DNA from 3 places in the Pseudomonas sp. NPDC086581 genome. Region 3 is predicted to be linked to each of the others. Evidence: predicted binding sites of a transcription regulator. Region 3 holds the regulator's gene; each other region holds the start of a gene.
What was found. Region 3 encodes FliA, which starts transcription of late flagellar genes. Its sites were predicted from a motif close to CTAAAGTTTNNNNNNNNNNNGCCGNTAA; they were not measured.

Region 1 (10,501 bases), on a different contig from region 3:
AGATGTTCGGCAATGGCCCTGCCAACCCCGCCGCCGCTGCGCTGATCCCGGACGACCGCAAGCACCTGAACTGCACCGATCCTGCAAACCTGCCCAAGCAGGTAATGCTCAGCCACGAGTGGTACACCGACCACTATGGGGCAACCCTGGAGCAGTACCTGACCCACATTTCCAAGTGACACGGAGCGCAGGTCATGGCCGATAACGCCCCCTCGCGGCTCAAGCTGGGCGCCCTGCTGCTGCCGCTGCCGGTGGTTCTGATCGTCTTCTACGTACTGCCCTTCCTCGGCGTGCTCGGCTGGAGCGTGACCCTGCCGGAGCCGGGGATCGAGCAGTACCAGCGGATCATGACGGACCCGGCGATCCACGACGTGCTCTGGCGAACCTTCCGCTTGTGCACCACGGTCAGCGTGATCTCCCTGCTGATCGCCTACCTGATGGCTTACTGCTGGGTCTACAGCCCGCCGTTCTGGCAGCGCGTGGTGGAAATCTGCGTGTTCATCCCGTTCTGGCTGTCGGTGCTGGTGCGTGCCTTCGGGTGGCTGATCGCCCTGCGCAGCAACGGCCTGCTCAACGACTGGCTGCAATATCTGGGCATCACCAGCGAGCCGTTGCAGCTCACACGGAACGAAATGGGCGTGGTGATCGGCATGGTGCATTTCATGGTGCCCTTCGCGCTGTTCCCCCTGGTGTCGACCATGCGCCGCCTCGACCCGCGCGTGCTGCTGGCCGCGCGCGGCCTGGGCGCCGGTCAGATGCGCACCTTCTGGAGCATCTTCGTGCCGCAGACCATTCCCGGCATCCTCGGCGCCTTCATCATCGTCTTCGTGTTCTGCCTGGGCTTCTTCATCACCCCGGCGATCCTCGGCGGCGGGCAGACTGTGATGGTGGCCGAGTACGTCTATCTGCAGATGTTCCAGACCAGCAACTGGGGCCTGGGCGCGGCGCTCTCGGTGGTACTGCTGACGCTGGTCAGCGGGATGATCTGGGCGCTGCTGCGCATGACCCGCGTCGACAAGCTGGTCGGTTGAGGACTCAACGATGAACGCACACGAAACCAAAACCCCCAGCCGCCTGCTGGCGACCATGGCGATGATCTTCATGGTCTTCCCGCTGCTGGCGGTGATCCCGGTGTCCTTCACCAGCAAGCGCTTTTTGTCGATGCCCAACGGCAACTGGTCGCTGCGCCACTACCAGGCTCTGCTGGACAGCCCCGAATGGCTCGCGGCCATCGGCCAGAGCCTGATCGTCGCGACCGCCACCTGCATCATCGCGACCGCGCTGGCGGTGAGCTTCAGCCTCGGCATCTGGTACCTGCGCTCGCGCCTGGCGACCCTGCTGATCGGCCTGGTGCTGCTGCCCATGGCGATCCCGCCGATGATCTCGGCGATGGTCCTGTACTTCATGGAAACCAAGGTCAGCCAGTTCGCCCCCGGCCTGGGCTACGACACCCTGTTCGGCCTGACCATCGCGCACATCGTGATGGTCGTGCCCTACGGCGTGGTGACCATGCTGGTGGCGCTGAGCCAACTGGACCGGCGCATCGAACTGGCGGCGCGCAACCTGGGCGCGAGCCTGGGCCAGACCACCTTCATGGTGGTGCTGCCGAACCTCAAGCTGGGCGTGGCGAGCACGGCGCTGCTGTGCTTTGCGCTCTCCTGGGAAGAGATCGCGGTAACCCTGTTCGTCACCAGTACCGAGGTGAACACCCTGCCCCGGCAGATCTGGTCCGGCCTGCGCGACAACATCGACCCGGCCGTGGCGGCCATCTCGGTGGTGCTGATCGCCCTGACCTTCATCGCGCTGGTCGGGCGGATGATCGCCCAGCGCATCGCCACACGCCCGGTCGGCAGCTGACGACTATCTGGAATTTCGGCTCAGCTGATTACCTTCACCCAAACCCTCTCCCAGAGGGTTGAGGTGAAGGTTGCCTCGCAGAGGAGTATCCAGTCCGCTCCTTCGCGCAATCCAGCATCGGCGGAATGATCACTCCGCCTTCTTGCGAATCCAGTACAGGTAGGTCCCCGCCTCCTCCTGCTGCTCCACCAGCTCGTGGCCGAGGAAGACGCAGAACTTGGGGATGTCGCGGCGGGTGGAAGGGTCGGTGGCGATCACCTTGAGCAGGCCGCCGGCCGGCAGGTCGCGCACCTTGTTGTGCAGCATCATGACCGGCTCGGGGCAGTTCAGGCCGGTGGCGTCGAGAATCGCATCGACAGGCTGGGACATCACGTCACTCCAGAAAAACCAATGGCGCATTGTCGCGCAAAGCGCACCGTGCGGTCACCCCGCGTCCGTCCGGGTCACCGAACCTTGGTTGGGGGGTGGGCGCTGCGGGCGCCGGGCATGCTGGCGCATTCGCCCCCACTATGGAAAGTCGATGCGCGCCCTCCTCTGCCTGTGCCTCGTGTTGCTCGCCGGCTGCGCCGCCCGCGACCAGGTCCCCGACTTCAACGCCAGCGCCGGGCAGGACCTGCCGGCTACCTGGTTCGAGGCCGTCATCACCGCCCGCGACGGCACGAAGCTCTCCGCTACCGTGTTCCAACCGGTACTCAAGGCCGGCGAAAGCGCCCCGCTGATCGTCCACACCCACGGTTGGGGCGGCTGGCGGGTGACCGGACCGGACGGTTACTACGGCAAGAACATGATGTCCGGTCGCGCCGCGCTGCGCGCCTGGAAGGCCGGCTTCTGGGTGGTCAGCTACGACCAGCGCGGCTGGGGCGGCAGCGACGGGCGCATCGAGATGATGAACCCGCAGTTCGAAGTGCAGGACGCCAGCGCGGTGATCGACTGGGCCACGGCGCATCTGGCCCGGCTGACTCTGGACGGCCCGAACGATCCGCGCGTCGGCATGCTCGGCGAAAGCTACGGCGGCGCCGTTCAACTGCTGGCCTCGGCAGAAGACCCGCGCATCGACGCCATCGTCCCCATCGCCACCTGGTACGACCTGGCCGACGCCCTGGCGCCGGACGGCCAGCTGAAGATCGGCTGGGGCGGCGTGCTGGTGAGCCTGGGGCTGGCCACCGGCTACGACCTGGGCAAGTTCGTCCAGGCCGATTACCTGCACACCACCGGCGGACGCATGGCCGCGCCGGTGCAGGCCGAACTGCATGCCAACAGCCTCGCCAGTTATTGCGCGGCCGGTCGTCTGCCCCACGCCGACGCCCTGCTGATCCAGGGCCTGCGCGACACACTGTTCCCGCTGGACCAAGGCCTGCAGATCCGACAATGCCTGAAACAGGGCCCCGCGGACGTACGCCTGCTGGGCATGCAGGGCGGGCACATCCTGCCGCCGCCGCTGCAGGCCTGGAGCGGGTTGCCACCGTTCAACAACGAGCCGGTGATCCATTGCGGCTCGCGGGCGATCAACCTCTATACCGGCATCGTCGCCTGGTACGAAGAAAAGCTGCGTAAGCGCCCCGGCGCCGCCGACGGCGTGCCGGACCTGTGCATCAGCCTCGATCTCGACCAGGGCGTGGCGCTGGACGACCTGCCGGCTCCCGGCCCCACCTTCGCATTGCCGGGCACCGCCATCCGCCCGGCGGTGAGCGGTCTGCTGCAACCTTCCCGGTTCATCCCCTTGCAGCGCGTCAGCGAACACAGCGCCCTGCTCGGCAGCGCCGAAGTACGCCTGAACCAGCCGCTGACGGAGCGCCCCGAAGCGCAGCTCTTCGCCGCCCTGGCGATCCGCAGCGCCGATGGCAGCACCCGACGCCTGGACGAACAGGTGAAACCGCTCGCGAACCAGGGCAGCACACGGTTGAACGCCGTCAGCGCCAGCCTCGTGCCGGGGGATGAAATTGGATTACTGGTAAGCGGGTTCAGCGACCAGTACCTGTTCAACAGTTCCTGGCGGATTGCCCCCGTGGAATTGCAAGGTGAAGTGCAACTGCCCGGCCTTGTACCGCTGCAACCGCGCGTCGCCACGAGTCGTTGACTGCTCTGCCATGCTGTTCGCGAGCAAGCTCGCTCCTACGAAAAGCGTGCACCGATGCGAACCTGTAGGAGCGAGCTTGCTCGCGAACCAAGCCGCAATAATTCGTCCAAGCTAAGCGCCTAACGCAACGGCCCGTCCGGCGCCTCGTCCAGCTGCGCCAGCAGCATCGGCTGGCCATCGCCCTCGGCGGGCAGCAGCGCCCACTGCTCCTTCTTGCCCAGGCGACGGTAGACCTGCTTCACCTGGCTACCCAGCGGCAGCGGCGCCTTGAAGTGCGCATCCAGGCGCACGTTCTCGGCCAGGCGACGGCCGGTCAGGCTGCGCGCCAGGCCCCACATGCCGTGGGCGAAGGGTTTGCCGAAGCCATAGTGCGAGGCCATCAGCCGTGACAGGTGCAGCGGGTTGAAGTCGCCGCTCAGCCCGGCGTAGCGCCAACCGACAATCTTCGGCACGCGCCACTGCACGCCCGCATGCACCGGCGCTTCCAGGGTCTGCCACTGGGCGCGCTCGGGCAGTGGATCGGGCTGGCTCCCGTCATCGAGGAAATCACCCCGGCGCAGGTAGGTGGTGATCGACTGCCAGTAGAGCATGTCGTGGTGCCAGGCCTCGGTGACCACGTCCACCTCCAGGCCCAGCTCGCTGCGGCGACTGGTGAGGATGCGGCAGTCGAACTGCAGCGGCTCGTTCTCGTCGAGCATGCGGTAGCGCTGGATATGGCTGCGCAGGTGGATCAGCCCGACCACCGACAGCGGCATGCGCGAGCGGCTGAGCAGGCGCAGGTGCAGCGGCAGGCTGATGACCTGCGGATAGAGCAACGGCACGCCCAGCGTCGGGTCGAGGCCGAAGTGCTGGCGGTACGCGCGCAGGTGGCGCAGGTCGAATTTCAGGGTGCGGCTGTCCATCGCCAGGTAGGGCACACGCTCGCCCTGGCCGAGGCCACGGCGTGGCAGCAGCATGCGGCTGTAACTGCCCAGAAGGGAGGGCAACTTTCGCTTCACGAAGGTCTCCGGAAGATCTCGCGCCGCACAGCATGGGCAATGCCGGGCGGCTCGGCAAGTCACCGAAGGTCGGGTGGCGTGACCGGGTAGTTCCGCGTCGCTAGCGCTCGCCCTTCTCGAGTCGGCGCAGGTGGCAGGTCACTTCCTCGCGGTCATGGTAGAGCTGCTTGCAGCCGATCTGCACCTTCAGCCCGCGCTCGCGGAAGGACTCCTCCAGGCGGTCGAGGATACGCCGCACCTCGGCGTAGCGCTGCTTCATCGGCAACTTGAGGTTGACAATGGCCTCGCGGCACAACCCCTCGCCGATCCAGGTTTCGATCATCGCCCCAGTGCGCGCGGGCTTCTCGACGATGTCGCAGACCATCCAGTCCATGCGCTGGCGCGGACGGAAGGCGTAACCGTCAACGCGCTGGTGCTCGACCAGCCCGGAGTACATCAGGTTCTCCGCCATCGGCCCGTTGTCCACGGCGACCACGCGCATCTCCCGGTTCACCAGCTGCCAGGTCCAGCCGCCGGGCGATGCGCCCAGGTCCACGGCGAGCATGTCCGGCGCCAGGCGGCGGTCCCAGTCGGCGCGCGGAATGAAGTGGTGCCAGGCCTCTTCCAGCTTCAGCGTCGAGCGGCTGGGAGCCTCGCGGGGAAATTTCAGGCGCGGGATACCCATGGGCCACATGGCGCAGTTGCGCGCCTCGGCCAGGCCGATGAAGGCCTCGCGGCCGGAGCGGAAGGTCAGCAGCAGGCGCGGCAGGCTGGGGTCTTCCACCAACTTGCCGGATTTCACCAAGGCGGCGCGCAGGGGCTTCTCGAACTTGCGGCAGAAGGTCGATAGCTCCTTGCCGTCGTTGGTATCGAACACCTCCAGCCAGAGGCTGCCGCATGCCGGAAAGTCGGCCAGGGCCTCGAGGATCGCACCGATGCGGTCCGTTTCCGGCAGCGCGGTGAAGCCATTCCCACGCGCCCACTGGCGCGGGAAGATCAGCTCAGGGAAACGCAACTGGCGCATCAGGCGGCCAGCGCCATCGGCGTCCATGCAGATGAACTCGGCGTAGGCGGAAGACGGCTTGGCTCGGGCGTAGCCGGGGATGTCCAGGCGCGCGGCGTGCTCGGACAGCTCGGCACAGACCTCGTTCTCGAAGCCTGGACGGCAATGCAGTAAGAGGGTATTCATCGGGGTGTCTCCTTGGCCGCGCACTATAGAGGCTGCCCGCACAGGTTTCATGCAGATTCGCAGGAAACTTCCCACGACCATATTCACTTGATCTGAACCCCACTGGGGAACCTGGGGTCCAGAACAGATGGCAATACCCCTTCGGGCGGTCTAGCTTGAGTGGTCTGGCTCAGCCCGCCAGAAGACTACCCGATGATTGCCCTGCCTGGCGAAGATGCCACCGACCGCAGCCTGTCTGAATGGACCAGGCCTGCGATGGATCAGGACGTTAGCGCCCTCCTTCGCCAAGTATCGCCTGTGCGCCGTTGATTCGGCCGCGCCGCCGATCACGAGCAGAATCCAAGCCTGAGGAGAATGTCATGCCCGCAGTGGATAGCCTGAACAGCCTGCGCACCCTTGAGGTCGCCGGCAAGACCTATCACTACTACAGCCTGCCTGAAGCGGCGAAGAGTCTGGGGGATCTGGGCAAGCTGCCCATGTCCCTGAAAGTCCTGCTGGAAAACCTGTTGCGCTGGGAGGACGACAACACCGTCACCGGCGACGACCTCAAAGCCCTGGCCGGCTGGCTGAAGACCCGCAGCTCCGAGCGCGAGATCCAGTACCGCCCCGCCCGCGTGCTGATGCAGGACTTCACCGGCGTACCGGCGGTGGTCGACCTCGCCGCCATGCGCGACGCCATGGCCAAGGCCGGAGGCGACCCGCAGAAGATCAACCCGCTGTCGCCCGTCGACCTGGTCATCGACCACTCGGTGATGGTGGACAAGTTCGCCAGCCAGTCCGCCTTCGCCCAGAACGTCGAGATCGAGATGGAGCGCAACGGCGAGCGCTACGCCTTCCTGCGCTGGGGGCAGAACGCCTTCGACAACTTCCGGGTGGTGCCGCCGGGCACCGGCATCTGTCACCAGGTCAACCTGGAGTACCTGGGGCGCACGGTCTGGACCAAGGATGAGGACGGCCGCACCTACGCCTTCCCCGACACCCTGGTCGGCACCGACTCACATACCACCATGATCAATGGCCTCGGCGTGCTCGGCTGGGGCGTGGGTGGCATCGAGGCGGAAGCGGCCATGCTTGGCCAGCCGGTGTCGATGCTGATCCCCGAGGTGATCGGCTTCAAGCTGACCGGCAAGCTGAAGGAAGGCATCACCGCCACCGACCTGGTGCTGACTGTCACCCAGATGCTGCGCAAGAAAGGCGTCGTCGGAAAATTCGTCGAGTTCTATGGCGATGGCCTCGCCGACCTGCCGCTGGCCGACCGCGCCACCATCGCCAACATGGCACCGGAATACGGCGCCACCTGCGGCTTCTTCCCAGTGGACGAGATCACCCTGGGCTACCTGCGCCTGTCCGGCCGCCCGGATGACGCCGTCAAGCTGGTGGAGGCATACAGCAAGGCCCAGGGTCTGTGGCGCGAGAAAGGCCATGAGCCGGTATTCACCGACACCCTGCAACTGGACATGGGCGACGTCGAAGCCAGCCTCGCCGGGCCCAAGCGCCCGCAGGACCGCGTCGCCCTCGGCCATGTCAGCCAGGCCTTCGATGACTTCCTCGGCCTGCAGATCAAACCCGCTCCCACCGAGGAAGGCCGCCTGCTCAGCGAGGGCGGTGGTGGTGCCGCCGTCGGCTCGGCGGAGTCCACCGGGGAAGCCGACTATCACTACGAAGGCCAGACCCACCGGCTGAAGAACGGCGCCGTGGTGATCGCCGCCATCACCTCCTGCACCAACACGTCCAACCCCAGCGTGATGATGGCCGCCGGCCTGCTGGCGAAGAAGGCACTGGAGAAAGGTCTGCAACGCAAACCCTGGGTGAAGAGCTCGCTGGCGCCCGGCTCCAAGGTGGTCACCGAGTACTTCCAGGCCGCCGGCCTGACCCGTTATCTGGACGAGTTGGGCTTTGACCTGGTGGGCTACGGCTGCACCACCTGCATCGGCAACTCCGGCCCGCTGCTGGAGCCCATCGAGAAGGCCATTCAGCAGGCCGACCTGACCGTCGCCTCGGTGCTGTCCGGCAACCGCAACTTCGAAGGCCGCGTGCATCCGCTGGTGAAGACCAACTGGCTGGCCTCGCCGCCGCTGGTGGTCGCCTACGCCCTGGCCGGCACCGTGCGCACCGACCTGACCAGGGACCCGCTGGGCACCGGCAAGGACGGCAAGCCGGTCTATCTGAAGGACATCTGGCCGACCCAGCAGGAAATCGCCGACGCCGTACAGAAAGTGGGCACGGAAATGTTCCACAAGGAGTACGCAGAAGTCTTCCATGGCGATGAGAAATGGCGCGCGATCCAGGTGCCGGACGCCAAGACCTACACCTGGCAGGACGATTCCACCTACATCCAGCATCCGCCGTTCTTCGAGCACATCGCCGAGGCGCCGCCGAAAGTCGAGGATATCCAGGGCGCCAACATCCTCGCGGTACTGGGCGACTCGGTAACCACCGACCACATTTCCCCCGCCGGCAACATCAAGAAGGACAGCCCCGCGGGCCGTTACCTCAGCGAGCACGGCGTGGCGTACGCCGACTTCAACTCCTACGGCTCGCGCCGCGGGAATCATGAGGTGATGATGCGCGGCACCTTCGCCAACATCCGCATCAAGAACGAAATGCTCGGCGGCGAGGAAGGCGGCAATACCCTCTACGTACCCACTGGCGACAAGCTCGCAATCTACGACGCCGCCATGCGTTACCAGAAGGACGGCACGCCGCTGGTGATAGTCGCCGGCAAGGAATACGGCACCGGTTCTTCCCGCGACTGGGCAGCCAAGGGCACCAACCTGCTGGGGGTGAAAGCCGTGATCGCCGAGAGTTTCGAGCGTATACACCGCTCCAACCTGGTGGGCATGGGCGTGCTGCCACTGCAGTTCAAGGACGGCCAGGACCGCAAGGCGCTGAAGCTGACCGGCAAGGAAGTGCTGAGCATCAGCGGCCTGTCGGGCGAGCTGAAGCCGCACATGAACCTCAAGGTCGCGGTGAAGCGCGAGGACGGCAGCCAGGACAGCTTCGAGGCGCTCTGCCGCATCGATACCCAGAACGAAGTCGAGTACTTCAAGGCCGGCGGCATCCTCCACTACGTGCTGCGCAGCCTGATCTAAAGCGGTGCGGCGGCCTGCAACGGGCCGCCGCCCTCCTTCTTTCGTTTCATTTCCGTGACCAGTGGCGATACGCTATCGTCATTCCCTCGGCGTCACTCTTCTGACATTTTTTTGTGATTGCCATCAAATTTTCGATCCAGCGGCCGATAAGCTGGACAGACGTGCCAATTCGCCTTACTCCGAGATCCCAGCCTGATGCGCAACAACCAGCCGATCACCCAGCGTGAACGCTCCTTCCCCGCCGAACAGCGGCTGATCTCCACCACCAACGCCCGCGGTGTCATCAGTTACGTCAACGATGCCTTCACCGCCATCAGCGGCTTCTCCCGCGAGGATCTGGTGGGCGCGGCGCACAACCTGGTGCGCCATCCGGACGTGCCGCCGGCGGTATTCGCGCACATGTGGACGACCCTGAAGAAAGGCCGCCCGTGGATGGGTATCGTCAAGAACCGCTGCAAGAACGGCGACCATTACTGGGTCAGCGCCTACGTCACGCCGATGTACGAGCACAACGAGATCGTCGGCTACGAATCGGTGCGGGTGAAGCCCACTGCGGAGCAGGTGCGCCGCGCCGAAGCGCTGTACGCGCGGATCAACGCCGGCAAGTCGGCCATTCCCTCCCGCGACCGCTGGTTGCCGGTGCTGCTGGACTGGCTCCCGTTCATCCTGATCGGCCAGATCGGCTTCCTCATCGGCGCCTGGCTGAACTCTCACTGGGGTTTCCTGCTGGCCGCCCTGCTCTCGATCCCGCTGGGCCTCGCCGGCCTGGGCTGGCAGCAACGCGGGCTGAAGCGCCTGCTGCGCCTGGCCGAGCAGACTACCTCCGACCCGCTGATCGCACAGATGTACACCGACAGCCGCGGCGCCCAGGCACGCCTGGAAATGTCGATCCTCAGCCAGGAAGCAAGGCTGAAGACCTGCCTGACCCGTCTGCAGGACACCGCCGAAACCCTCACCGAGCAGGCCCGCGAAGCGGATTCCCTGGCCCACCACAGTTCCGCCGGGCTGGACCGCCAGCGCCAGGAAACCGAGCAGGTGGCCACCGCCGTCAACCAGATGGCCGCCACCACTCAGGAAGTGGCCGACAACGTGCAGCGCACCGCCGATGCCACTCGCCAGGCCAACAACCTGACCACCGAAGGCCGGCAGATCGCCGCCGAGACGCGCGAGGCCATGCAGCGTCTTTCCAGCTCCGTGGGCGAAACCGGTGAAGCCGTCAGCCAACTGGCCCGCGACAGCGAGCAGATCGGTGGCGTGGTGGACGTGATCAAGGGCATCGCCGACCAGACCAACCTGCTGGCGCTCAACG
Region 2 (10,501 bases), on a different contig from region 3:
GAGCGGATGCCCAGACGCGTGGAGAGGTTCGGGTTGGCGTCGCTGTCCAGCTTGGCCAGACGCACCTTGCCCGACAGCCGCGCGGCGGCCTGCTCGAACACCGGCGCAAAGCCCTTGCACGGCCCGCACCAGTCGGCCCAGACGTCCACCAGCAACGGCAAGTCGCCCTTGGCCTGGGCGGAGAAGCCGGCCTCGTCAAGGTCGAACGGCGTATCCAGCACGATCGGTGACTGGCAGCGCCCGCAACTGGGCGAATCGTTCACCCGCGTGGCGGGCACGCGGTTCAGGCCGTTGCAGTTGGGGCAGGGGATGATCAGGGAATCGGACATGGCGGGGCTCCAGAGGCTATGAAGCAAAGATGGAGTCTCGGAGGTCCGATCTCAACGGCACCTTGAATGCTTTTCCGAAGATGGGCCGACTTGGATGTCGGCCCATGTGCATCACACGCGGAAGTGACTGACCAGTGTCTGCAGTTGCCCACCCAGGCGGGCAAGCTCGACGCTGGACGCGGCGACTTCTTCGTTGGCCGAGGCGGTCTGCTCGGAGACGTCGCGGACGTTGACCACGCTGCGGCTGATTTCCTCGGCCACTGCGCTCTGTTCCTCGGCGGCGGTGGCGATCTGCTGGTTCATCGCCTGGATGTTGGAAACGGTACGGGTGATCTCGCCGAGGGACTCACCGGCCTGGCGGCTCAGGGCGACGCTGCTGGCGGTGAGTTCGCGGCTGCCGAGCATGACGCTGGAGACCTGGCGGGTGCCGCTCTGCAGACCGGCGACCAGTGCTTCGATCTCTTCGGTGGACTGCTGGGTGCGCTGGGCCAGGCCGCGCACTTCGTCGGCGACCACGGCGAAGCCGCGCCCGGCCTCGCCCGCGCGGGCGGCTTCGATGGCAGCGTTAAGGGCCAGCAGGTTGGTCTGCTCGGCCACTGACTTGATCACGTCCATGACCTTGCCGATCTTCTCGCTTTCCTGTTCGAGGCGCTGCATGGCCTCGGCGGAGCGTTCCACTTCCTCGGCCAGGCGCTCGATCTGTTCCACGGCCTTGTTCACCACGCGGTCGCCGTCCTGGGCCTGGTGGTCGGCGGCGGAGGCGGCCTGGGAGGCTTGCTCGGCGTTGCGCGCGACTTCCTGCACGGTGGCGGACATCTCGTGCATGGCGGTGGCGACCTGGTCGGTCTCGACCTTCTGGGTGTTGGCGCCGGCGCTGGTCTGCTCGGTGACGGCGGAGAGTTCTTCTGCAGCGCTGGCAATCTGGGTGACGCCGTCGCGAATGCCGCCGATCAGCTCGCGCAGGCTCTGGCTCATGCGCTGCATGCTCTGCTGCAGGCGGCCGAGTTCGTCGCGGCGGCTGACCTGGATGGTCTGTGACAGGTCGCCGGCGGCTATGCGGTCGACCACAGCCATGGTGTCGTGCAGCGGGCGGGTGATCTGGCGGGTGATGATCAGCGCAGCGATGCTGCCCAGTACCAGCGCGAGCAGGGTCACGAGGGTTTGCAGGCTGCGGGCCTTGGCGCTTTCGACGTCGCGGCGATCGAGCTGCAGCTGGTAGAGATTTTCGCTGATCTTGACGATGTCCTGGCCCTGGGCGGTCATTTCCTTGCGCGCCTGGACGATCGCGGCCATGTTCTGGCGCAGGGTCTGCACGGCGTCGCGGTAGGTGCGCAGGGCGCTGCCGAGCTGCTGGATGTACTGCGCTTCGGCGACGCCGAGCACGTTTTCCAGGGCCGGCAGGCCGGCGATGCTTTCGTCGAGGCCGCGAGTCACGCCGTCGCCGTTGCTGGTGAGTGCGGTGGCAAGATAGTCGCGCACGTCGTAGCGGGCTTGCAGCAGGTCCTCGCGGGTGCCGGTGATGGCCTGGAAGCGGGTGGCGCGCTCTTCGTCGGCCGGGGCCTTGAGGATGTCCTGCTGGATCTGAGCGGTCAGCTCGTTGGCGCGGGCGGCGTTGTCCTGCAGGATGCGGCGGGTGATGCCGGCGCTCTGGTAGCCGGCGCGCATGGCGGCCAGGGATTTCTCGTAGTCACCGATGATGCCGCCGAGCTGATCGAGCATGCGCACGTTCTCGGGGCTGACGAAGGACGCGCGCAGTTTCTGCTGCTGCGCCTTGAAGTCGGCCAGGGTGCTCATGACGTTGGCGGCTTCCTGCTCGGCGCCGTCGGCGATCATGTACTGCAGGCGAGTGATGCGCAGCTTGGTGAGGCGCGAGTTCAGTTCGGTGATGTCGCTCATCCAGTTGCTGCGGTCGATCAGCGAGCCCAGGCCGACCCAGCTGACGATGGCGAGGATGGCGGTGAAGGCGAGGACCAGGCCGAAGCCCAGGGCCAACTTGAGATTCACGCTCAGGTTGGAAATCCAGCTGTTCATTGACGATCTCCAGGAAAGGTTGTGTGAAGTCAGGCCGTTCGGAGATTGTTCTTGTTGGGGGCCAGGCGGGAGTACCGCGCTCAGTCGCTATCGGCAGCGTTCGGCAGAACCGTATGGTCGAGGCGAAAAAAAACGCCGACCTGCTGCGCAGCAGGTCGGCGGTTCGGTTGAAGCGAGCGGGAAGCGGGTGTCAGGCTCCGGCGGCGTCCAGCGCCTGAGCCAGATCGGCGAGGATGTCGTCGATGTGCTCGATGCCGATGGACAGACGCACCATGTCGCGCGGCACGCCGGCCTTCTCCAGTTCTTCGTCGTTGAGCTGGCGGTGTGTGGTGGAGGCCGGGTGGCAGGCCAGGGACTTGGCGTCGCCAATGTTCACCAGGCGCACCACCAGGTTCAGCGCATCGATGAAGCGCGCGCCGGCTTCCTGCCCGCCCTTGATGCCGAACGAGAGGATCGACGCGGGCTTGCCGCCCATGTAGCGCAGCGCCAGTTCCTGCTCGGGGTGATCGGCGAGGCCGGCGTATTTCACCCAGCTGACTTGCGGGTGGTCCTGCAGGTATTGCGCGACTTTTACCGCGTTCTCGCAGTGGCGCTCCATGCGCAGGGCGAGGGTTTCCAGGCCTTGCAGGATGAGGAAGGCGTTGAACGGTGAGAGCGCGGCGCCGGTGTTGCGCAGCGGCACGACACGGCAGCGGCCGATGAAGGCGGCGGGGCCGAAGGCTTCGGTGTAGGTGACGCCGTGGTAGGACGGATCCGGCGTGTTGAGCAGCGGGAAGCGCGCCTTGTTGTCGGCCCAGGGGAATTTGCCGGAGTCGACGACGATGCCGCCGATGCTGGTGCCGTGGCCACCGATGTACTTGGTCAGCGAGTGCACGACGATGTCCGCGCCGTGCTCGAACGGGCGGCAGAGGATCGGCGTGGCGACGGTGTTGTCGACGATCAGCGGCACGCCGTGGCGGTGCGCGGCATCGGCCAGGGCCTGGAGATCGACGATGTTGCCCGCCGGGTTGCCGATGGATTCGCAGAACACCGCCTTGGTGCGTTCGTCGATCAGCGCCTCGAGGGCGGCGATGTCATCGTGCGGCGCGAAGCGGGTCTGGATGCCGAAGCGCGGCAGGGTGTGGGCGAACAGGTTGTAGGTGCCGCCGTAGAGCTTGGCCACCGAGACGATGTTGTCGCCGGCTTCGGCGACGGTCTCGATGGCGTAGGTGATGGCGGCCATGCCGGAAGCCACCGCCAGCGCGGCGACGCCGCCTTCAAGTGCGGCCACGCGCTCCTCCAGCACCGCGTTGGTGGGGTTCATGATGCGCGTGTAGATGTTGCCGGCGACCTTCAGGTCGAACAGGTCGGCACCGTGCTGGGTGTCGTCGAAGGCGTAGGAGCTGGTCTGGTAAATCGGCACGGCCACGGCCTTGGTGGTCGGGTCGGGGCTGTAGCCAGCGTGGATGGCCAGGGTTTCCGGTTTCATTGTTCGAGCGTCCTTGTGGCAGAAAGCCCCGAGGATGCTGGCGGCGCCCGGCCCCGGTCAATGACCGGGAGCAATGCTGGCCGGGCGCCGCTAGATCGCTTTTCGCTGAGCTTATAACCGCCTCAGGACGAGCAGCTGATCTCCAGGTGACGGCCCCAGTCCGGCGGGCGCCGAGTGAAGACCTCGGCGTCTGGCTGCTCGTCGAAGGGTTTGCCGAGCACTTCGTGCAGGCGGCGCACCAGGCTGAAGTCGCCTTGCTCGGCGGCGCTGATGGCTTCCTGGGCAAGGTAGTTGCGCAGCACGTAGAGCGGGTTGACCGCGTGCATGCGGGCGCGGCGCTCGTCCTGGCTGCCGCCTTCGCGTTCTGCGCGGGCCTGGTAGTCGGCGGCCCAGGCGTCGAAACCGGCGAGGTCGACGAAGTCTTCCCGCACCACGGCCAGCGCCTGCTCCGGTGCCTGTTCGCCAAGGCGGCGGAAGAACAACGAGTAGTCCACCGCGCCTTTCTGCATGGTCTGCAGCAGGCGCTGCACCAGCTCCAGGTCGCCCTCTTCGGCAGTGGTGAGGCCGAGGCGGCGGCGCATCAGGTCCAGGTAGCTGGCCTGGTAGAGCGGCAGGAACAGGTCCAGCGTGGCGCGCAGGTCGTCCACTTCGACGAAGGGCGTCAGCGCCTGGCCGAGGGCGGCGAGGTTCCAGTGGGCGATGGGCACCTGGTTGCTGAAGGAGTAGCGGCCGGTGTCGTCGGAGTGGTTGCAGATGTGGTTGGCGTCGAAGTCATCGAGGAAGGCGTAGGGGCCGTAGTCGAAGGTGATGCCCAGGATCGACATGTTGTCGGTGTTCATCACCCCGTGGCAGAAGCCGTAGGTCTGCCAGTAGGCAATCATCTCGGCGTTGCGCTCGACCACTTCGCGGAAGAATGCGAGGTAGGGCTTCTCGTCATCCAGGCACTGCGGGTAGTACGACTGCAGGACGAACTCGCCGAGGGTGCGCAGCTGGTCTTCCTGCTTGGTGTAGTAGAAGTATTCGAAGTGGCCGAAGCGCACGTGGCTGGGCGCCAGGCGCAGCAGCATGGCGCCGGTTTCCTTTGACTCGCGCCACACTGTGGTGCTGGAGCCGATGACGCACAGCGCACGGCTGCTGGGGATGCCCAGGGCGGCGAGGTACTCGCTGGCGAGGAATTCGCGGATCGACGAGCGCAGCACGGCGCGGCCATCGCCCATGCGCGAGTAGGGCGTCTGTCCGGCGCCTTTCAGGTGAAGGTCCCAGTGCTCGCCGGCCTCGTTCACCACTTCACCCAACAACAGGCCGCGGCCGTCGCCCAGGCGGGGGTTGTAGGAGCCGAACTGGTGCCCGGAATAGACCATCGCGCGCGGATCGGCTTCTTCCCAGAGCTTGTGGCCGGCGAAGATTTCCGCGAACAGCGGGGTGTCTGCCTCGCTCGGGTCGAGGTCGAGCAGGGCCATGGCGGCGGGGCTGGCGACGACCAGGCGCGGGTCGGCGATAGGATCGGGCAGGACCTGGGTGGAAAACACGTCGCCCAGGCGGGCGAAGCGGTTATCGAAGGTCAGTTCGTCGAGCTTTTTCACAGGCTAACTCCGGACAAGTCCGAGCATTGTGCTCGGACTTGTCCGAAGGCGTCCACCCTCAGGCCTTGTCGCCGCCGGGCTTGTCGGTGCCCTGGGGGGCGCTGATCTTCACTGGTGTGGCGGCGGGCTGCTGCCCGACGATGACCTGGGCTTCCTGGCCCTGGAAGTTCTTCAGGAACACATCGACCTGGTTGAAGGCCATGTCGATGCCGGCTTCGCGGAAAGCCAGGGCGATGCGCGTGAGGGTCTCGTCCACCGCCGGGTTGCGGTCGCCCAGTTCGCGCACGTGGAAGCGCAGCTCGTAGTCGAAGGTGCTGGCGCTGATGGTGGTGAAGTACAGCACTGGTTCCGGGTCGCGCAGGATGCGGGTGTTGGCGTGGGCGGCGTCGAGCATGATCTTGCGCGCCAGGGGCAGGTCGCTCTCGTAGGCCAGGCCGATCTTGATGGTCACCCGCGTCACCGTATCGCTCAGCGACCAGTTCACCAACTGGCCGGTGATGAAGGTCTGGTTGGGGACGATGATTTCCTTGCGGTCGAAGTCGGTGATGGTGGTGGCGCGGATGCGGATCCGGCTGACGGTGCCGGACAGCGTGCCGATGGTCACCACGTCGCCGATCCGCACCGGGCGCTCGAAGAGGATGATCAGGCCGGAGACGAAGTTGGAGAAGATCGCCTGCAGGCCGAAGCCGAGGCCGACCGACAGCGCGGCCACCAGCCATTGCAGCTTGTCCCAGCTCACCCCGAGGGTGGACAGCGCGCTGACGAAGCCGATGCCGCTGATGGTGTAGGACAGCAGGGTGGTGATGGCGTAAGCGCTGCCCTGGGCCAGGGTCAGGCGTTGCAGCACCAGCACTTCGAGCAGGCCGGGCAGGTTGCGCGCCAGGGCGACTGTAACGGCGGCGATGACCAGCGCCATGAGGAAGTCGCTCAGGCTGATCGGCGTGGTGGACGCCGCGTCGCCAGTGCCGCTGGTGTACTGGTAGAGGGTCACATTATCGAGGTAGGAAACGACGCTGATCAGGTCGGCCCAGACCCAGTACAGGGTGACCACGAAGCCGATCAGCAGGCCCAGGCGGATCAGGCGCATGGATTGTTCGTTGATCTGCTCGATGCCCAGGGTCGGCTCTTCGACCACCTCGGTGCCCTCGATGCCTTCCTTGGGCGCGCTCTGGCGGTTCTTCAGGGCGCGCTGGTAGGCCAGGCGGCGGGCGGCGACGCCCATGCCGCGGACGAAGGTGGCTTCCACCACCATCCAGAACATCAGCAGGAACAGGGTGTCGATCAGGCGGTCGGTGAGCTTGAGCGCGGTGTAGTAGTAGCCGAAGCCCACGGCCAGGAACAGCGCCACCGGCAGGGCGGTGAAGCCCAGGCCGACGATCATCTTGATCATCGACGGGCGCTCGCTGGACGGGCTGTTGAACAGCAGCTGGGCGAGCAGCCAGGTCATGGCGCCGTAGCCGAACAGCACCACGGCAATGCCGATCACGTCATCGGCCAGCGAGGCCGGTGCGTGTTCGGCGACGGTGACCACCGCGACCAGCGACATCACCACCAGACCCAGTCGGCGCATCAGCTTGCCGAGGAACTGCACCTGCGGCTGGCTCCAGTGGAAGTGCCGCTCGGCGATGCCGCCCGGACGCAGGATGCGGTGCGCGGTGTAGAACACCAGCCAGACCTGCGCCATCTCCAGTAGCGCGCTGCCCAGGGTGGCGTTCTGTCCGCGGGCGTCGAGCAGCAGGGCGAGGCCGGCGATGGCCAGGGCCAGGGTGCCGGGCAGCGCCAGCAGTACGGCGAGCAGCAGGGCCAGCGGGGTGTGGGCCTGGCTGTCACGCTTGAAGTGGCCGATGTCGTCGTTCAGCGACTCCAGCTTGTCGTAGAGGAACTTGCGCTTCCACAGCAGGGCGGCGACCAGCAGGAGCAGCGGCAGGAACAGGAAGGGCCGGTCGATCAGGCCTTCGCCCAGCTCCTTCACCCCCGAGCCCCAGGGCACTTCGGCCAACTGGTGGTGCAGCAGGGTCGGGGTCATCTTGAACCACGACAGGTCCAGCGGGCGGTTGCTGGGAATCCAGAACATCTGCTCGTCGAGGGTGGCGCGCAGGCTGCTGCTGGTTTCCTTGAGCTGCTTCTGGTTCAGCTGCAGGGTGATGGCTTCGTTGAGTAGCGCGTTCAGCTCGTGGTTGAGGCGCTCCATCAGTTCCAGACGGGTGTCGACCAGCTCGGCCAGGTCGTGGCGCAGCTGCGGGGTGATGCTTTCCTGCGATTGCTGGGCCAGCAGGTTGTCGATATAGACCTGGGTGTTGTTGATCTCGTCGCGCTTCTGGTTCAGCTCGAACTGGTACAGGCGCAGGTCAGCGATCTCGTCGGCGAGGTCCTGGTCGGTCTTGATGACAGGCAGCGACTGCTTCTGCTGGTAGAGGATCTTCGACAGCAGCAGGCTGCCGCGCAGCACGTTGATCTGCTCGTCGAGGGCTTGCTCGCCCTGGGTCAGGTTGTCCAGCTGCTGCTTGGTTTCCAGGTTGCGCCTGGTCAGGGTGTTGAGGCGATCTGTGGTGCGCAGCAGGTAGTCGGAAAGCTTGAGGTTGGCGGCGTTCTCCTGGCTGAGCAGGCTGTCGGTCCCGGCGGCCTGGTCGGCGTCCTTGGACAGCTCGGCGACGGTCTTCTCGGACTGCTCGCGGCGCTTGTCGCTGATCATCGCCTGCAGCTCGAGGGTTTCGCGCTCTTCGCGGCCGATGCGCTCGGCCAGCAGGTCGCGCTGGCTGGAGGCGAGGTCGAGCAGCAGGTTGTTGCCGGCCAGTTGCTTGCGCAGCAGCAGGTTCTGCGCGGTCAGTGCAGCCTGTTCGGCGAGCACCTCATTACGGCGCTCGTCGGTCAGGGGCTTGGCGCCTTCCTTGCCAGCCTTGAGGGCGGTGCTGATCTCCAGCAGGCGCTCCTGGTTCTTGCTCAGGTCGGCCTGGGCGCGCTCGGGGCGGGTCTGCGCGGTGAGGATCTCGCTCTTGGCGTCGATCATCTCCTTCTGCCAGGAAGCCAGTTGAGTGGATTGCTCGTTGAGGAGCATTTCCAGCTGGGTGGCGTTGTAGCCGCCGTAGCGCTGGGCGGCGGGCTTGTCCGCGCTGCCCTTGAGGCGACTGAGGGCCTTCTGGTTCTCGCTGATCAGCTTGGGCGCATCGGCCAGGCGGCCGTTGAGCTCGCTGAGCTGCTTCTCGCTGTCATCCTTGGCCGCCAACAGCTTGAGGGTGTTCTCCAGGCTGGCCTTGAGCGGCTTGGCTTCGGCATCGCTGAGCTTGCGGTCGGCCAGACCGTCGAGGCTCTGCTGCACCTTCTCGGCGCTGGGGACGGTGGTATCGGCGGCCAGAGCGGGCAGGCCGGTGAGCGAGCCGCCCAGGAGGGCGGCAGTCAGGAGAGTACGCAGCAGGAATGACATGGTCGCGTTCAGCGGCTCGTGCAAAAAAGTGGAGTGAGGGTAGTTCTGGCAGGCCGGCACCCGCAAGCGGGTGCCGGTGGGCGGTCAGAGGAAGAGCCCGGGGCCGGGGCGGCCTTCGGGAAATTTGACCCCGACCTTGCGGATCTTGTTCCCGTCCAGGGCGGCAACGGTCCAGGTCAGGCCGTTCCATTCCACCTGGTCACCGATGATCGCCTGACCGCCGATTTCGTGGGCGATGAAGCGGCCCAGGTTCTGTTCGCCATCCACGCCTTCGAGCTTGAGGCCGTAGAGCGAGGCCACGGCGGACAGCTGGGCATCGCCCTCGAGGACGAAGTCGCCGAAGAAGCGCGCGCTCAGGCCGCGGTCCGGCGCCTGGCTGAACAGCTTGCCGAGCGCGGAGAGATCATGTTCGTGGCCGATCACGCAGAGGATGTCGTCCGCTTCGAGGATGGTACTACCCGAGGGGTGCAGCAGCTGGGTGCCGCGGAACAGCGCGGCGATGCGGGTGCCCTCGGGCATCTTCAGTTCGCGCAGGGCGGCGCCGATGCACCACTTTTCCTTGCTCAGGTGATAGACGAACAGCTCCCACTCGCTGGTCGGGTGGACTTCCAGGCCGGCGCGGGAGATCGGCGCCGGGTCCGGCGGCACCACCACGCGCAGCAGCTTGGCCGCCCAGGGCAGGCTGGTGCCCTGCACCAGCAGCGAAACCAGCACGATGAAGAAGGCCACGTTGAAGAACAGCTGGGCGTTCGGCAACCCGGCCATCAACGGGAACACCGCAAGAATGATCGGTACGGCGCCGCGCAGGCCGACCCAGGCGATGAACGCCTTCTCGCGGGCATGGAAGGCGCGGAAGGGGAACAGGCCGACCAGCACCGACAGCGGGCGGGCGAAGAGAATCATCCACAGCGCCAGGCCCAGCGCGGGCAGGGCGATGGGCCACAGATCGTGGGGCGTGACCAGCAGGCCCAGCACCAGGAACATGCCGATCTGTGCCAGCCAGGCCATGCCGTCGAGCATATGCATGATGCCGTGGCGCGAGCGGATCGGCTGGTTGCCCAGCACCAGGCCGCACAGATAGATGGCGAGGATGCCGCTGCCGTGCACCGCGTTGGCCAGGGCGAAGATCAGCAGGCCGCCGCTGATCGCCAGCAGCGGGTAGAGGCCGTTGGCCAGGTGGATGCGGTTGATCACCTGCAGCAGCAGCCAGCCGCCGGCGAGGCCCAGGATGGAGCCGATGCCGAACTCGCGCAGGAAGTGCCAGAGGAAGCTCCAGGACAGACCGCTCTCGCCATGGGCGAGCATGTCGATGAGGGTGACGGTGAGGAACACCGCCATGGGGTCGTTGCTGCCCGATTCGATTTCCAGGGTGGCGGTGACCCGCTCGTTCAGGCCCTTGCCGCCCAGCAGCGAGAACACCGCCGCGGCGTCGGTGGAGCCGACGATGGCGCCAATCAGCAGGCCTTCCATCCAGCTCAGCTTGAACAGCCAGGCGGCGGCAATGCCGGTGAGGCCGGCCGTGATCAGCACCCCGGCAGTGGCCAGCGACAACGCTGGCCAGAGGGCGACGCGGAAGCTGGACACCCGCGTGCGCAGACCGCCATCGAGGAGGATCACCGCCAGTGCCAGGTTACCCACCAGGTAGGCCATGGGGTAGTTGGAGAAGCCG
Region 3 (10,501 bases):
TGCTCATCGCCGGCGCGGTGATCCATGTGTCCGGTGTCCTGCAGCAGCCCTGGGCATTCCCCGATTCGCTCGCGCTGATCCCCATGCTGTTCTTTCCGCTGCTGTTCGCCTTCGTCCCCGGCGGCTCGGGTTCCGGCGGCTCCGGGGGCTCCAGCAGCGGCGGTGGTTCGTCGTCCAGCGGCAGCAGCTACTCCGGTGGCGGTGGCTCCAGCGGCGGGGGCGGCGCCTCCGGGAGCTGGTGATCGGCCTAAAGACAGGGGAACCTTTGCCCGGAGATGGCCGGTCGAACCTTCGAGGCGCTGACCGGGGAAGGACGATGAGCGAAGCGGGGCACTTCAGGATGCTGGCGATGGCGGTGGGCGTCAGTCTGTGCGGCGCCTGCGCGCCCGATACACCGGTGACGCGGTACCGCCTGCAGGTCTGCGGCACCCAGCACGAGGCGCAGGTAACGGATCGCTGGTGGGGCTCGCTCTATGTTGCCCAGCTCAGCGGCGACAACCAGTTGGTAGTCGGCGTGCCGCTGGCGGTTCAGGGGGAGGGCGGCCACTCGGCGACGCTCACCGCGCAGTTCCACCTGATCACGGCGCGGGACCAGTTGCGCCGGGACCCTTCGAAGCTCTCCGGGCGCTACGCCATTGGCCCGGCGCGCGAGGGACGGGCAAGGCTCGGCGAGGGCGCGGCAGTGGTGTTCCAGGAGGTGCCCGAGGATGCCTTGCGCGCCAGCCATGGCGAGCTGGTGATCGACCGCGTGGAGATCGTCCGCAGCGAGGACGACACCGAGTACGGCGTGATGTCCGGCCACTACCGATTCGAGGCGCGAAGCGACGCCAACCAGTCCACCTGCGCGGTGGCGGGCAGCTTCAAGAACGGCACCTTCAAGCTCCTGAAAGATAGTTCCTGAGACCGTTTCGAAGAAGTTGGAACGCTTCCTGCAAAACCCTGTGCGGATGCCCGGTTGGGCGTCAAAAGTTTGTTCCGGTGGCCGCCTCGGTCACCAACGCGCAGGGGAAATTCGGGTGGATCGTACGCAACTGATCGGCACTGTTCGCAGCAATTTGGTAGGGCTCAGCCGGGGCAACCTCGGCGTGCCGCTGCTGTTGCTCGCCATGCTGGCGATGATGACCCTGCCCATCCCGCCGTTCCTGCTGGATGTGCTGTTTACCTTCAACATCGCCCTGTCCATCGTCGTGCTGCTGGTCAGCGTGTACGCCCTGCGCCCACTGGACTTCGCCGTGTTCCCGACCATCCTGCTGGTCGCCACCCTGCTGCGCCTGGCGCTGAACGTCGCGTCCACCCGCGTCGTGCTGTTGCACGGCCACGACGGCCACGCGGCTGCGGGTAAGGTGATCCAGGCCTTCGGCGAGGTGGTGATCGGCGGCAACTACGTCGTCGGTATCGTGGTCTTCGCGATCCTCATGATCATCAACTTCGTGGTGGTCACCAAGGGTGCCGGGCGTATCTCCGAGGTGAGCGCGCGCTTCACCCTCGACGCCATGCCCGGCAAGCAGATGGCCATCGACGCCGACCTCAACGCCGGCCTGATCGAGCAGGCGGAAGCCAAGAAGCGCCGCGCCGAAGTGGCCCAGGAAGCCGACTTCTACGGCTCGATGGACGGTGCCAGCAAGTTCGTCCGCGGGGACGCCGTTGCCGGCCTGCTGATCCTCTTCATCAACCTCATCGGTGGCGTGGCCATCGGCATGATCCAGCACTCGATGAGCTTCGGCGACGCCGGCAAGGTCTACGCCCTGCTGACCATCGGTGACGGCCTGGTGGCGCAGTTGCCTTCGCTGCTGCTGTCCACCGCCGCCGCGATCATGGTGACCCGTGTCTCCAGCTCCGAAGACATGGGCCAGCAGGTCAACCGTCAGATGTTCGCCTCGCCCAAGGCGTTGGCGATCTCTGCCGCCATCCTGATCGCCATGGGCCTGGTCCCCGGCATGCCGCACGTCTCCTTCGTCGGCCTGGGCGCTCTGGCCGCTGGTGGCGCGTACCTGATCTGGCATCGCCAGCGCCAGGCCAGCCAGAAGGCCGAGCAGGAAGCCCAGACCCAGCAGGAACTGCTGCCCGCCCAGCGCGCCGAGCAGACCAAGGAACTGGGCTGGGACGACGTGACCCCGGTGGACATGGTCGGCCTGGAAGTGGGCTACCGCCTGATTCCGCTGGTGGACCGCAACCAGGGCGGCCAGCTGCTGGCGCGGATCAAGGGTGTGCGCAAGAAGCTGTCCCAGGACCTGGGCTTCCTGATGCCCTCGGTGCATATCCGCGACAACCTCGACCTGCTGCCCAACGCCTATCGTTTGACGCTCATGGGCGTCAGCGTGGCGGAAGCCGAGATCTACCCGGACCGCGACCTGGCGATCAACCCTGGCCAGGTGTTCGGCACCCTCAACGGCATCGCCGGCAAGGACCCGGCCTTCGGCCTGGAAGCCGTGTGGATCGAGGCCTCGCAGCGTGATCAGGCGCAATCGCTGGGCTACACCGTGGTCGATGCGAGCACCGTGGTCGCCACTCACCTGAACCAGGTGCTGCACAAGCATGCCCACGAGCTGCTGGGTCACGAGGAGGTCCAGCAACTGATGCAACTGCTGGCCAAGAGTTCGCCCAAGCTTGCCGAAGAGTTGGTGCCGGGGATGATTTCCCTGTCGACACTGCTCAAGGTCCTTCAGGCGCTGTTGCAGGAACAGGTGCCGGTACGTGACATCCGTACCATCGCCGAGGCCATCGCCAACGTGGCGGTGAAGAGTCAAGATCCCGCCGCGATGGTGGCGGCGGTTCGTGTGGCACTGTCCCGTGCAATCGTGCAAACCATTGTGGGACTAGAGCCGGAGCTGCCTGTGATCACTCTGGAACCCAGGTTGGAACAGATATTGCTCAATAGTCTTCAGAAGGCCGGACAAGGCTCCGAAGACGGCATGTTGCTGGAGCCCGGAATGGCCGAAAAGCTGCAACGCTCGATGGTTGAAGCGGCGCAGCGTCAGGAGATGCTCGGCAAGCCGGCGATTCTGCTGGTGGCAGGTCCCATCCGCGCGATGATGTCGCGATTCGCCCGGATGGCGGTTCCCACCATGAATGTGCTGGCTTACCAGGAAATCCCCGACAACAAACAAGTCACGATTGTCGCCACTGTTGGGCAGAATTGACCGAGGTCCCAGACCATGCAGGTAAAACGCTTCTTCGCCGCTGATATGCGTCAGGCCATGAAACTGGTCCGTGACGAGCTGGGCCCGGACGCTTCGATCATCGGCAATCGCCGTGTCGCCGGCGGCGTAGAGCTGACCGCGGCGCTGGATTACCAGGCACCGGTGGCAGCCAGCAAGCCGAACCCGGCGCTGGAAGCCGAGCTGCGCAAGACCCAGGCGAAGATCGCCCAGGCCAAGGCTGACCTGTCGGCTCCGAGCCGCGCCAGCGATAGCGTGCGCGGCGACCGTCAAATGTACGGCACCGAGAAGCCGCGCCGCAGCGCCGTCGAGACTCTGGCCGCCGCCATGGACGCACCGGTCGCCCCGGCGCCGGCCGCTGCCGGCCAGCAGGCGCTGGAAGCCATGCGCTTCGAGCTCAACGGCCTGCGTGAACTGATCGAAGTGCAGTTGGGCTCCATCGCCTGGAACCAGCTGCAGAACCAACGTCCGAAACAAGCCGGCCTGTGGCGTCGCCTGCAGCGCATGGGGTTGCCGGCTGACCTGTCGCGCAACCTGCTGGAGCGCGTGGCGTCCATCGCTGACCCGAAGCAGGCCTGGCGCATGCTGCTGGCGCACCTGGCGCGCTCGATCAATACCCCGGAAATCGACCTGCTGGAGCAGGGCGGCGTAGTCGCTCTGGTCGGTCCGGCCGGCATGGGCAAGACCACCACCCTGGCCAAACTGGCGGCCCGCTACGTATTGAAGTACGGCGCGCAGAGCATCGCCCTGGTGTCCATGGACAGCTTCCGCATCGGTGCGCAGGAACAGATCAAGACCCTGGGCCGCATCCTCAACGTGCCGGTGACCCTGGTCGATCCGGGCCAGTCCCTGATCCAGGCCATGGCGCCGCTGGCGCGCAAGCGCCTGGTGCTGATCGATACCGCAGGCCTGCCCGCCAACGATCCGGCGCTGCGCATGCAGCTCGAAGCGCTGTCGTCGCTGAGCCTGAACGTGAAGAACTACCTCGTGCTGGCCGCGACCAGCCAGAGCCAGGTGCTCAAATCCGCTTGGCAGAACTATCGTTCCTGTGGGCTGGCCGGGTGCATCCTGACCAAGCTGGACGAAGCGGGAAGCCTCGGCGAAGCTCTGGCTCTGGCTATCAGCCAGCATCTACCGGTAGCCTATCTGGCTGACGGGCCGAAGATCCCGGACGACCTGCATGTGGCACGCGCGCACCAGCTGGTCAGCCGCGCAGTGAGCCTGCAGTCGCCCGAAGAGCCTTGCGAGGATGCCATGGCGGACATGTTCGCCGGCCTTTACCAACAGCCGGTGCGTCGCGCCAGCTGAAGATTGTGAGCCCCGGGTGGGGCGTGGGGTGGCCGGTTGAGCCGCCCAAGCGATGCGGATGCTCTGCAAGACGATCCGCGAGCGCCGGAGGCGGTAGAGCACTGCAGCCGGATTAGCCGAAACGCCAGAAGCGTGACGGTCGAACGACGAGACAAGGTATTGATATGGGTATGCATCCCGTTCAGGTAATCGCAGTCACCGGCGGCAAGGGTGGCGTGGGCAAGACCAACGTGTCGGTGAACCTGTCGCTGGCGCTGGCCGATCTCGGCCGCCGCGTCATGCTGCTGGACGCCGACCTGGGCCTGGCCAACGTCGACGTGCTGCTGGGACTGTCGCCCAAGCGCACACTGGCCGACGTCATCGAAGGTGAATGCGACCTGCGTGACGTGATTCTCCAGGGGCCTGGCGGCATTCGCATCGTCCCGGCGGCCTCAGGCACCCAGAGCATGGTGCACCTCACGCCGATGCAGCACGCCGGTCTGATCCAGGCGTTCAGCGACATCAGCGACAACATCGACGTGCTGGTGGTGGACACCGCCGCCGGCATCGGCGACTCGGTGGTGAGCTTCGTCCGTGCCGCCCAGGAAGTGCTGCTGGTCGTTTGTGATGAACCCACGTCGATCACCGATGCCTACGCTTTGATCAAGCTGCTCAACCGCGACTACGGCATGACCCGTTTCCGCGTGCTGGCGAACATGGCCCACAGCCCCCAGGAAGGCCGCAACCTGTTCGCCAAGCTGACCAAGGTCACCGACCGTTTCCTCGACGTGGCGCTGCAGTACGTCGGCGCCATTCCCTACGACGAGTCGGTGCGCAAGGCCGTGCAGAAGCAGCGTTCGGTGTATGAGGCGTTCCCGCGCAGCAAGGCTTCCCTGGCCTTCCGTGCGGTGGCGCAGAAGGTCGACAGCTGGCCGCTGCCGGCCAACCCAAGAGGGCACCTGGAGTTCTTCGTCGAGCGCCTGGTGCAACATCCCACGGGTTCGGCCGTATGACCGCGGCCTCCGGAGCGCGTATGTACAGCAAGGCACAGGCGCACAACTCCCAGGAACTGCTGATCCAGAAACACGCCCCGCTGGTGAAGCGCATTGCCTACCACCTGCTCGGCCGCCTGCCGGCCAGCGTGCAGGTGGAGGACCTGATGCAGGCCGGCATGATCGGCCTGCTGGAGGCGGCGAAGAAATACGACCAGGGCAAGGGCGCGAGCTTCGAAACCTACGCCGGCATCCGCATCCGCGGCGCCATGCTCGACGAGGTGCGCAAGGGCGACTGGGCCCCGCGTTCGGTCCACCGCAACACCCGCATGGTCAGCGACGCGATCCGCGCTGTCGAAGCGCGCACCGGACGAGACGCTAAAGATCAGGAGGTTGCTGCCGAACTCAATATGAGCCTCGAAGATTATTACGGCATCCTCAGCGACACCCAGGGCAGCCGTCTGTACAGCTTCGATGACATGTTGCAGGACGGTGACCAGGGCGGCGGCTTTGCCGAAGATGCCTCGCACCACGACAACGAGCCGTCCCATGGGCTGGAAGACGAGCGTTTCCAGGCGGCCCTGGCCGACGCCATCACCAAGCTGCCCGAGCGCGAGCGACTGGTGCTGGCCCTGTACTACGACGAGGAGCTCAACCTCAAGGAGATCGGCGAAGTGCTGGGCGTCAGCGAATCCCGTGTCAGCCAGCTGCACAGCCAGTGCGCCGCGCGCCTGCGGTCGCGACTGGCGGAGTGGCGCGCTCGCTGAGCATCGGGTAGTTTCGCGTCGGCTGCTTCTGAGAGGCAGTGCTGAAGGGATTTTCCTTAGGCAAGTTATAGGCTTACGAATTTTGGGGTGACGTTCCTTTGACGCGCCCATAGCTAAGAGCGCACGACGCTCGATGAATTGACGGCACGCCCGCCAGGGCGCGTTTGGTATCGATGGAGGCAGGTTTGGACAAGAACATGAAAATTCTCATCGTGGACGACTTTTCCACGATGAGGCGCATCATCAAGAACCTCCTGCGGGATCTGGGGTTCACCAACACCGCAGAAGCCGACGACGGCACCACTGCGCTGCCGATGCTGCACAGCGGCAACTTCGACTTCCTCGTCACCGACTGGAACATGCCCGGCATGACCGGCATCGATCTGCTGCGCGCGGTCCGCGCCGACGAGCGCCTGAAGCACCTGCCGGTACTGATGGTCACCGCCGAAGCCAAGCGAGACCAGATCATCGAAGCGGCCCAGGCCGGGGTCAACGGCTATGTGGTCAAGCCTTTCACCGCTCAGGTGTTGAAAGAAAAGATCGAGAAGATTTTCGAGCGGGTCGGCAGCTGAAGCTGACAAGAGGGCGTCATGGATTTCAACGAATCCGCGGGTGACTTCGAGTCGACCCTGAAAAAACACGCGCGCGAATTGGTCGAGTGCCTTGAGCGCGGCGACGTTCAGACTGCGGTGCAGCTGATCTCCGAGCTCAACCAGGCACGTGACCGCGGCCTCTACCAGGAGGTCGGCAAGCTCACCCGCGAGCTGCACAACGCCATCGTCAACTTCCAGATCGACCCCAGCTCTCCGCGCGCCCAGGAAGTCTCGCAGATTGCCGACGCCACTGATCGCCTGTCCTATGTGGTGACGATGACCGAGAAAGCGGCCAATCGGACCATGGACCTGGTGGAAGAGTGCACCCCGGTGGTCATGCACATCGAGACCCAGGCCAAGGAGCTGCAGGAAGACTGGTCGCGTTTCATGCGTCGCGAGCTGGGCCCCGAGGCCTTCCGTGACCTGGCCAAGCGTGTCGAGCAGTTCCTCTACATCAGCGCTCAGGACAGCCGCAAGCTCTCCGCGCACCTGAACGACATCCTGCTCGCGCAGGACTTCCAGGACCTCACCGGGCAAGTGATCAAGCGCGTCACCAAGCTGGTGACCGAGGTCGAGTCAAACCTGGTGAAGCTTGTCTGGATGGCGGGGCAGGTCGATCGCTACGCCGGCATCGAGCATGACCACGAGAGCATGCGCGATGCGGTGGAAAAAGAAAGATCGTCCAAGGGTGAAGGTCCGCAGATTGCTGCCGATACAAGAAAGGACGTCGTATCCGGTCAGGACGATGTCGATGATCTGTTGTCCAGCCTTGGTTTTTAAGCGTCCGCTGACGCTGTAGAGGGAGCACCGAATGAGCTTCGACGCCGATGACGAAATCCTCCAGGACTTCCTGGTGGAGGCCGGCGAGATTCTCGAGCTACTGTCCGAACAACTGGTCGAGCTGGAAAGCCGCCCGGATGACATGGACCTGCTCAACGCAATCTTCCGTGGGTTCCATACCGTCAAAGGTGGTGCCGGCTTCCTCCAGCTGAATGCGCTGGTGGAGTGCTGCCACATCGCCGAGAACGTGTTCGACATGCTGCGCAAGGGCGAACGCCGCGTGGATGCCGAACTGATGGACGTGATGCTGCAGGCGCTGGATACCGTCAACGTCATGTTCCAGCAGGTACGTGACGCTGAGGAGCCGACGCCGGCGACTCCCGAGCTGCTGGCCGCGCTGTCGCGCCTGGCTGATCCGCACGCCGCTCCTGCCGAAGCTCCCGCTGCGGCTGTCGCCGAGCCTGTCGTGGAAGAAGCTCCCGCCGCTACCGCCGCCTATGGCGACATCACCGACGCCGAGTTCGAACAGCTGATGGATGCCCTCGAGCCTGCGGCCGAGGCGCCTGCCGCGCCGGTTGGCAGCGGCGGCGACGACATTACCGACGACGAATTCGAAGCACTGCTCGACCAGTTGCATGGCAAGGGCCAGTTCAGCGCTGCTGCCAAGGAGCCCGTCAGCGCGGCTCCGGCTCCGGTCGCCGAGACGCCGGCCGCCGGTTCTGGCGACGAGATCAGCGACGACGAGTTCGAAGCGCTGCTCGACCAACTGCACGGCAAGGGCCAGTTCACTGGAGCGAAGGAAGAAGCCCCTGCTCCCGTCGAGGCTGTTGCTGAAACCAAGCCCGAGGAAGCTCCAGCTGCCGGCGGCGACGACAACATCACCGACGACGAATTCGAGAAGCTGCTCGACGAGCTTCACGGCAAGGGCCAGTTCACTGGTGCTAAGGAAGAGCCGGTCGCGGCCGCCAAGCCCGCTACGGCCGTGCCCGCTGCCAAACCCGCTGCCGCTCCGGCGCCGACCGCTGCCGCCAAGCCTGCGCCGGCCAAGCCCGCCGCTGCGGCTGCGGAGAAGCCGGCCAACGAAGCAGAAACCACCGTGCGCGTGGACACCGCCCGCCTGGACGAGATCATGAACATGGTCGGCGAACTGGTGCTGGTGCGTAACCGCCTGGTGCGTCTGGGGCTGAACAGTGGCGACGAGGCGATGGCCAAGGCCGTCTCCAACCTCGACGTGGTCACCGCCGACCTGCAGTCGTCGGTCATGAAGACCCGCATGCAGCCGATCAAGAAAGTCTTCGGCCGCTTCCCGCGCCAGGTCCGCGATCTGGCGCGCAACCTCAAGAAAGAGATCAACCTCGAGCTGATCGGCGAAGAGACCGACCTGGATAAGAACCTGGTCGAGGCCCTGGCCGACCCGCTGGTGCACCTGGTACGCAACGCGGTGGACCACGGCATCGAGGGCCCCGACGAGCGCGAGGCCGCCGGCAAGTCGCGTTCGGGCAAGGTGGTGCTGTCCGCCGAGCAGGAAGGCGACCACATCCTGCTGTCGATCTCCGACGACGGCAAAGGCATGGACCCGGACATCCTGCGCGCCAAGGCCGTGGAGAAGGGCCTGCTGGACAAGGACGCGGCCGATCGCCTGTCCGAGTCCGACTGCTACAACCTGATCTTCGCGCCGGGCTTCTCGACCAAAACCGAGATTTCCGACGTGTCCGGCCGCGGCGTCGGCATGGACGTGGTGAAGACCAAGATTTCCCAGCTCAACGGCATCATCAACATCTACTCGACCAAGGGCCAGGGCTCGAAGATCGTCATCAAGGTCCCGCTGACCCTGGCGATCATGCCGACCCTGATGGTGATGCTGGGCAACCAGGCCTTCGCCTTCCCGCTGGTCAACGTCAACGAGATATTCCACCTCGACCTGTCGAACACCAACGTGGTCGATGGGCAGGAAGTGGTGATCGTCCGCGACAAGGCCCTGCCGTTGTTCTACCTCAAGCGCTGGCTGGTGCCGGGCGCGCAGTATGACGAGCCGGGCGAGGGGCACGTGGTGATCCTCTCCGTGGGCACCCAGCGCATCGGCTTCGTGGTCGACCAGCTGGTGGGCCAGGAAGAGGTGGTGATCAAGCCGCTGGGCAAGATGCTGCAGGGCACGCCGGGCATGGCGGGGGCGACGATTACCGGGGACGGGCGCATCGCGCTGATCCTCGACGTGCCGAGCATGCTCAAGCGCTACGCCCGTCGTATCTGACCGCCGGGGGCGGGCGCAGTCAATAAAACCGGCTGCGCTCGCCCTTGTGATGGAAGAAGTTTTTTTCAGGAGTGTCTATGGCTGTCAAAGTCCTGGTGGTGGACGATTCGGGGTTCTTCCGCCGCCGCGTCTCGGAGATTCTTTCGGCTGACCCGCAGATCCAGGTGGTCGGCACGGCGACCAACGGCCGCGAGGCAATCGATCAGGCGCTGGCGCTCAAGCCCGACGTGATCACCATGGACTACGAGATGCCGCTGATGGACGGCATCACCGCCGTGCGGACCATCATGCAGCGCTGCCCGACGCCGGTCCTGATGTTCTCCTCGCTGACCCACGAGGGCGCGCGGGTGACCCTGGATGCGCTGGACGCAGGCGCCGTCGATTACCTGCCGAAGAATTTCGAGGACATCTCGCGCAACCCGGACAAGGTCCGCCAGCTGCTGTGCGAGAAGGTCCACACCATCGCCAAGAGCAACCGCCGCTTCGCCGCGTACTCTTCGTATTCGTCGAGCCCGGCCGCGCCGGTTTCGACTCCCGCTGCCGGCACGGAGCGCCCGACTGCTTCCGCTTCGTCGGGCGGCAGCCATGCGCCGGCCGCTCCGGCTGCGGCGACCTCCGCCGCCCCAAAGCGTAAGCCCTACCGGCTGGTAGCCATCGGCACTTCGACCGGTGG

Region 1: the regulator FliA is predicted to act here: its motif matches at 9,315-9,342, upstream of ACIPK7_RS17550 (methyl-accepting chemotaxis protein).
Region 2: the regulator FliA is predicted to act here: its motif matches at 2,448-2,475, upstream of ACIPK7_RS25795 (methyl-accepting chemotaxis protein).

The regions. Positions count from the first base shown of each region.
Region 1 covers NZ_JBIVBR010000008.1:177,676-188,176, reverse strand. The annotation lists gene ACIPK7_RS17590 (ABC transporter substrate-binding protein) at 1-179, shown strand, start outside; gene ACIPK7_RS17585 (ABC transporter permease) at 195-1,031, shown strand; gene ACIPK7_RS17580 (ABC transporter permease) at 1,042-1,857, shown strand; gene tusA (sulfurtransferase TusA) at 1,987-2,226, opposite strand; gene ACIPK7_RS17570 (alpha/beta fold hydrolase) at 2,378-3,934, shown strand; gene ACIPK7_RS17565 (MaoC family dehydratase) at 4,054-4,932, opposite strand; gene rlmM (23S rRNA (cytidine(2498)-2'-O)-methyltransferase RlmM) at 5,033-6,100, opposite strand; gene acnA (aconitate hydratase AcnA) at 6,460-9,192, shown strand; gene ACIPK7_RS17550 (methyl-accepting chemotaxis protein) at 9,388-10,501, shown strand, end outside.
Region 2 covers NZ_JBIVBR010000015.1:39,123-49,623, reverse strand. The annotation lists gene trxC (thioredoxin TrxC) at 1-329, opposite strand, end outside; gene ACIPK7_RS25795 (methyl-accepting chemotaxis protein) at 441-2,225, opposite strand; gene ACIPK7_RS25790 (bifunctional O-acetylhomoserine aminocarboxypropyltransferase/cysteine synthase) at 2,551-3,828, opposite strand; gene selO (protein adenylyltransferase SelO) at 3,951-5,411, opposite strand; gene mscK (mechanosensitive channel MscK) at 5,470-8,832, opposite strand; gene ACIPK7_RS25775 (potassium/proton antiporter) at 8,917-10,501, opposite strand, start outside.
Region 3 covers NZ_JBIVBR010000003.1:164,366-174,866, reverse strand. The annotation lists gene ACIPK7_RS08345 (YgcG family protein) at 1-242, shown strand, start outside; gene ACIPK7_RS08340 (hypothetical protein) at 317-901, shown strand; gene flhA (flagellar biosynthesis protein FlhA) at 1,017-3,140, shown strand; gene flhF (flagellar biosynthesis protein FlhF) at 3,156-4,466, shown strand; gene fleN (flagellar synthesis regulator FleN) at 4,631-5,458, shown strand; gene fliA (RNA polymerase sigma factor FliA) at 5,455-6,204, shown strand; gene ACIPK7_RS08315 (chemotaxis response regulator CheY) at 6,402-6,776, shown strand; gene ACIPK7_RS08310 (protein phosphatase CheZ) at 6,795-7,577, shown strand; gene ACIPK7_RS08305 (chemotaxis protein CheW) at 7,609-9,828, shown strand; gene ACIPK7_RS08300 (chemotaxis response regulator protein-glutamate methylesterase) at 9,906-10,501, shown strand, end outside.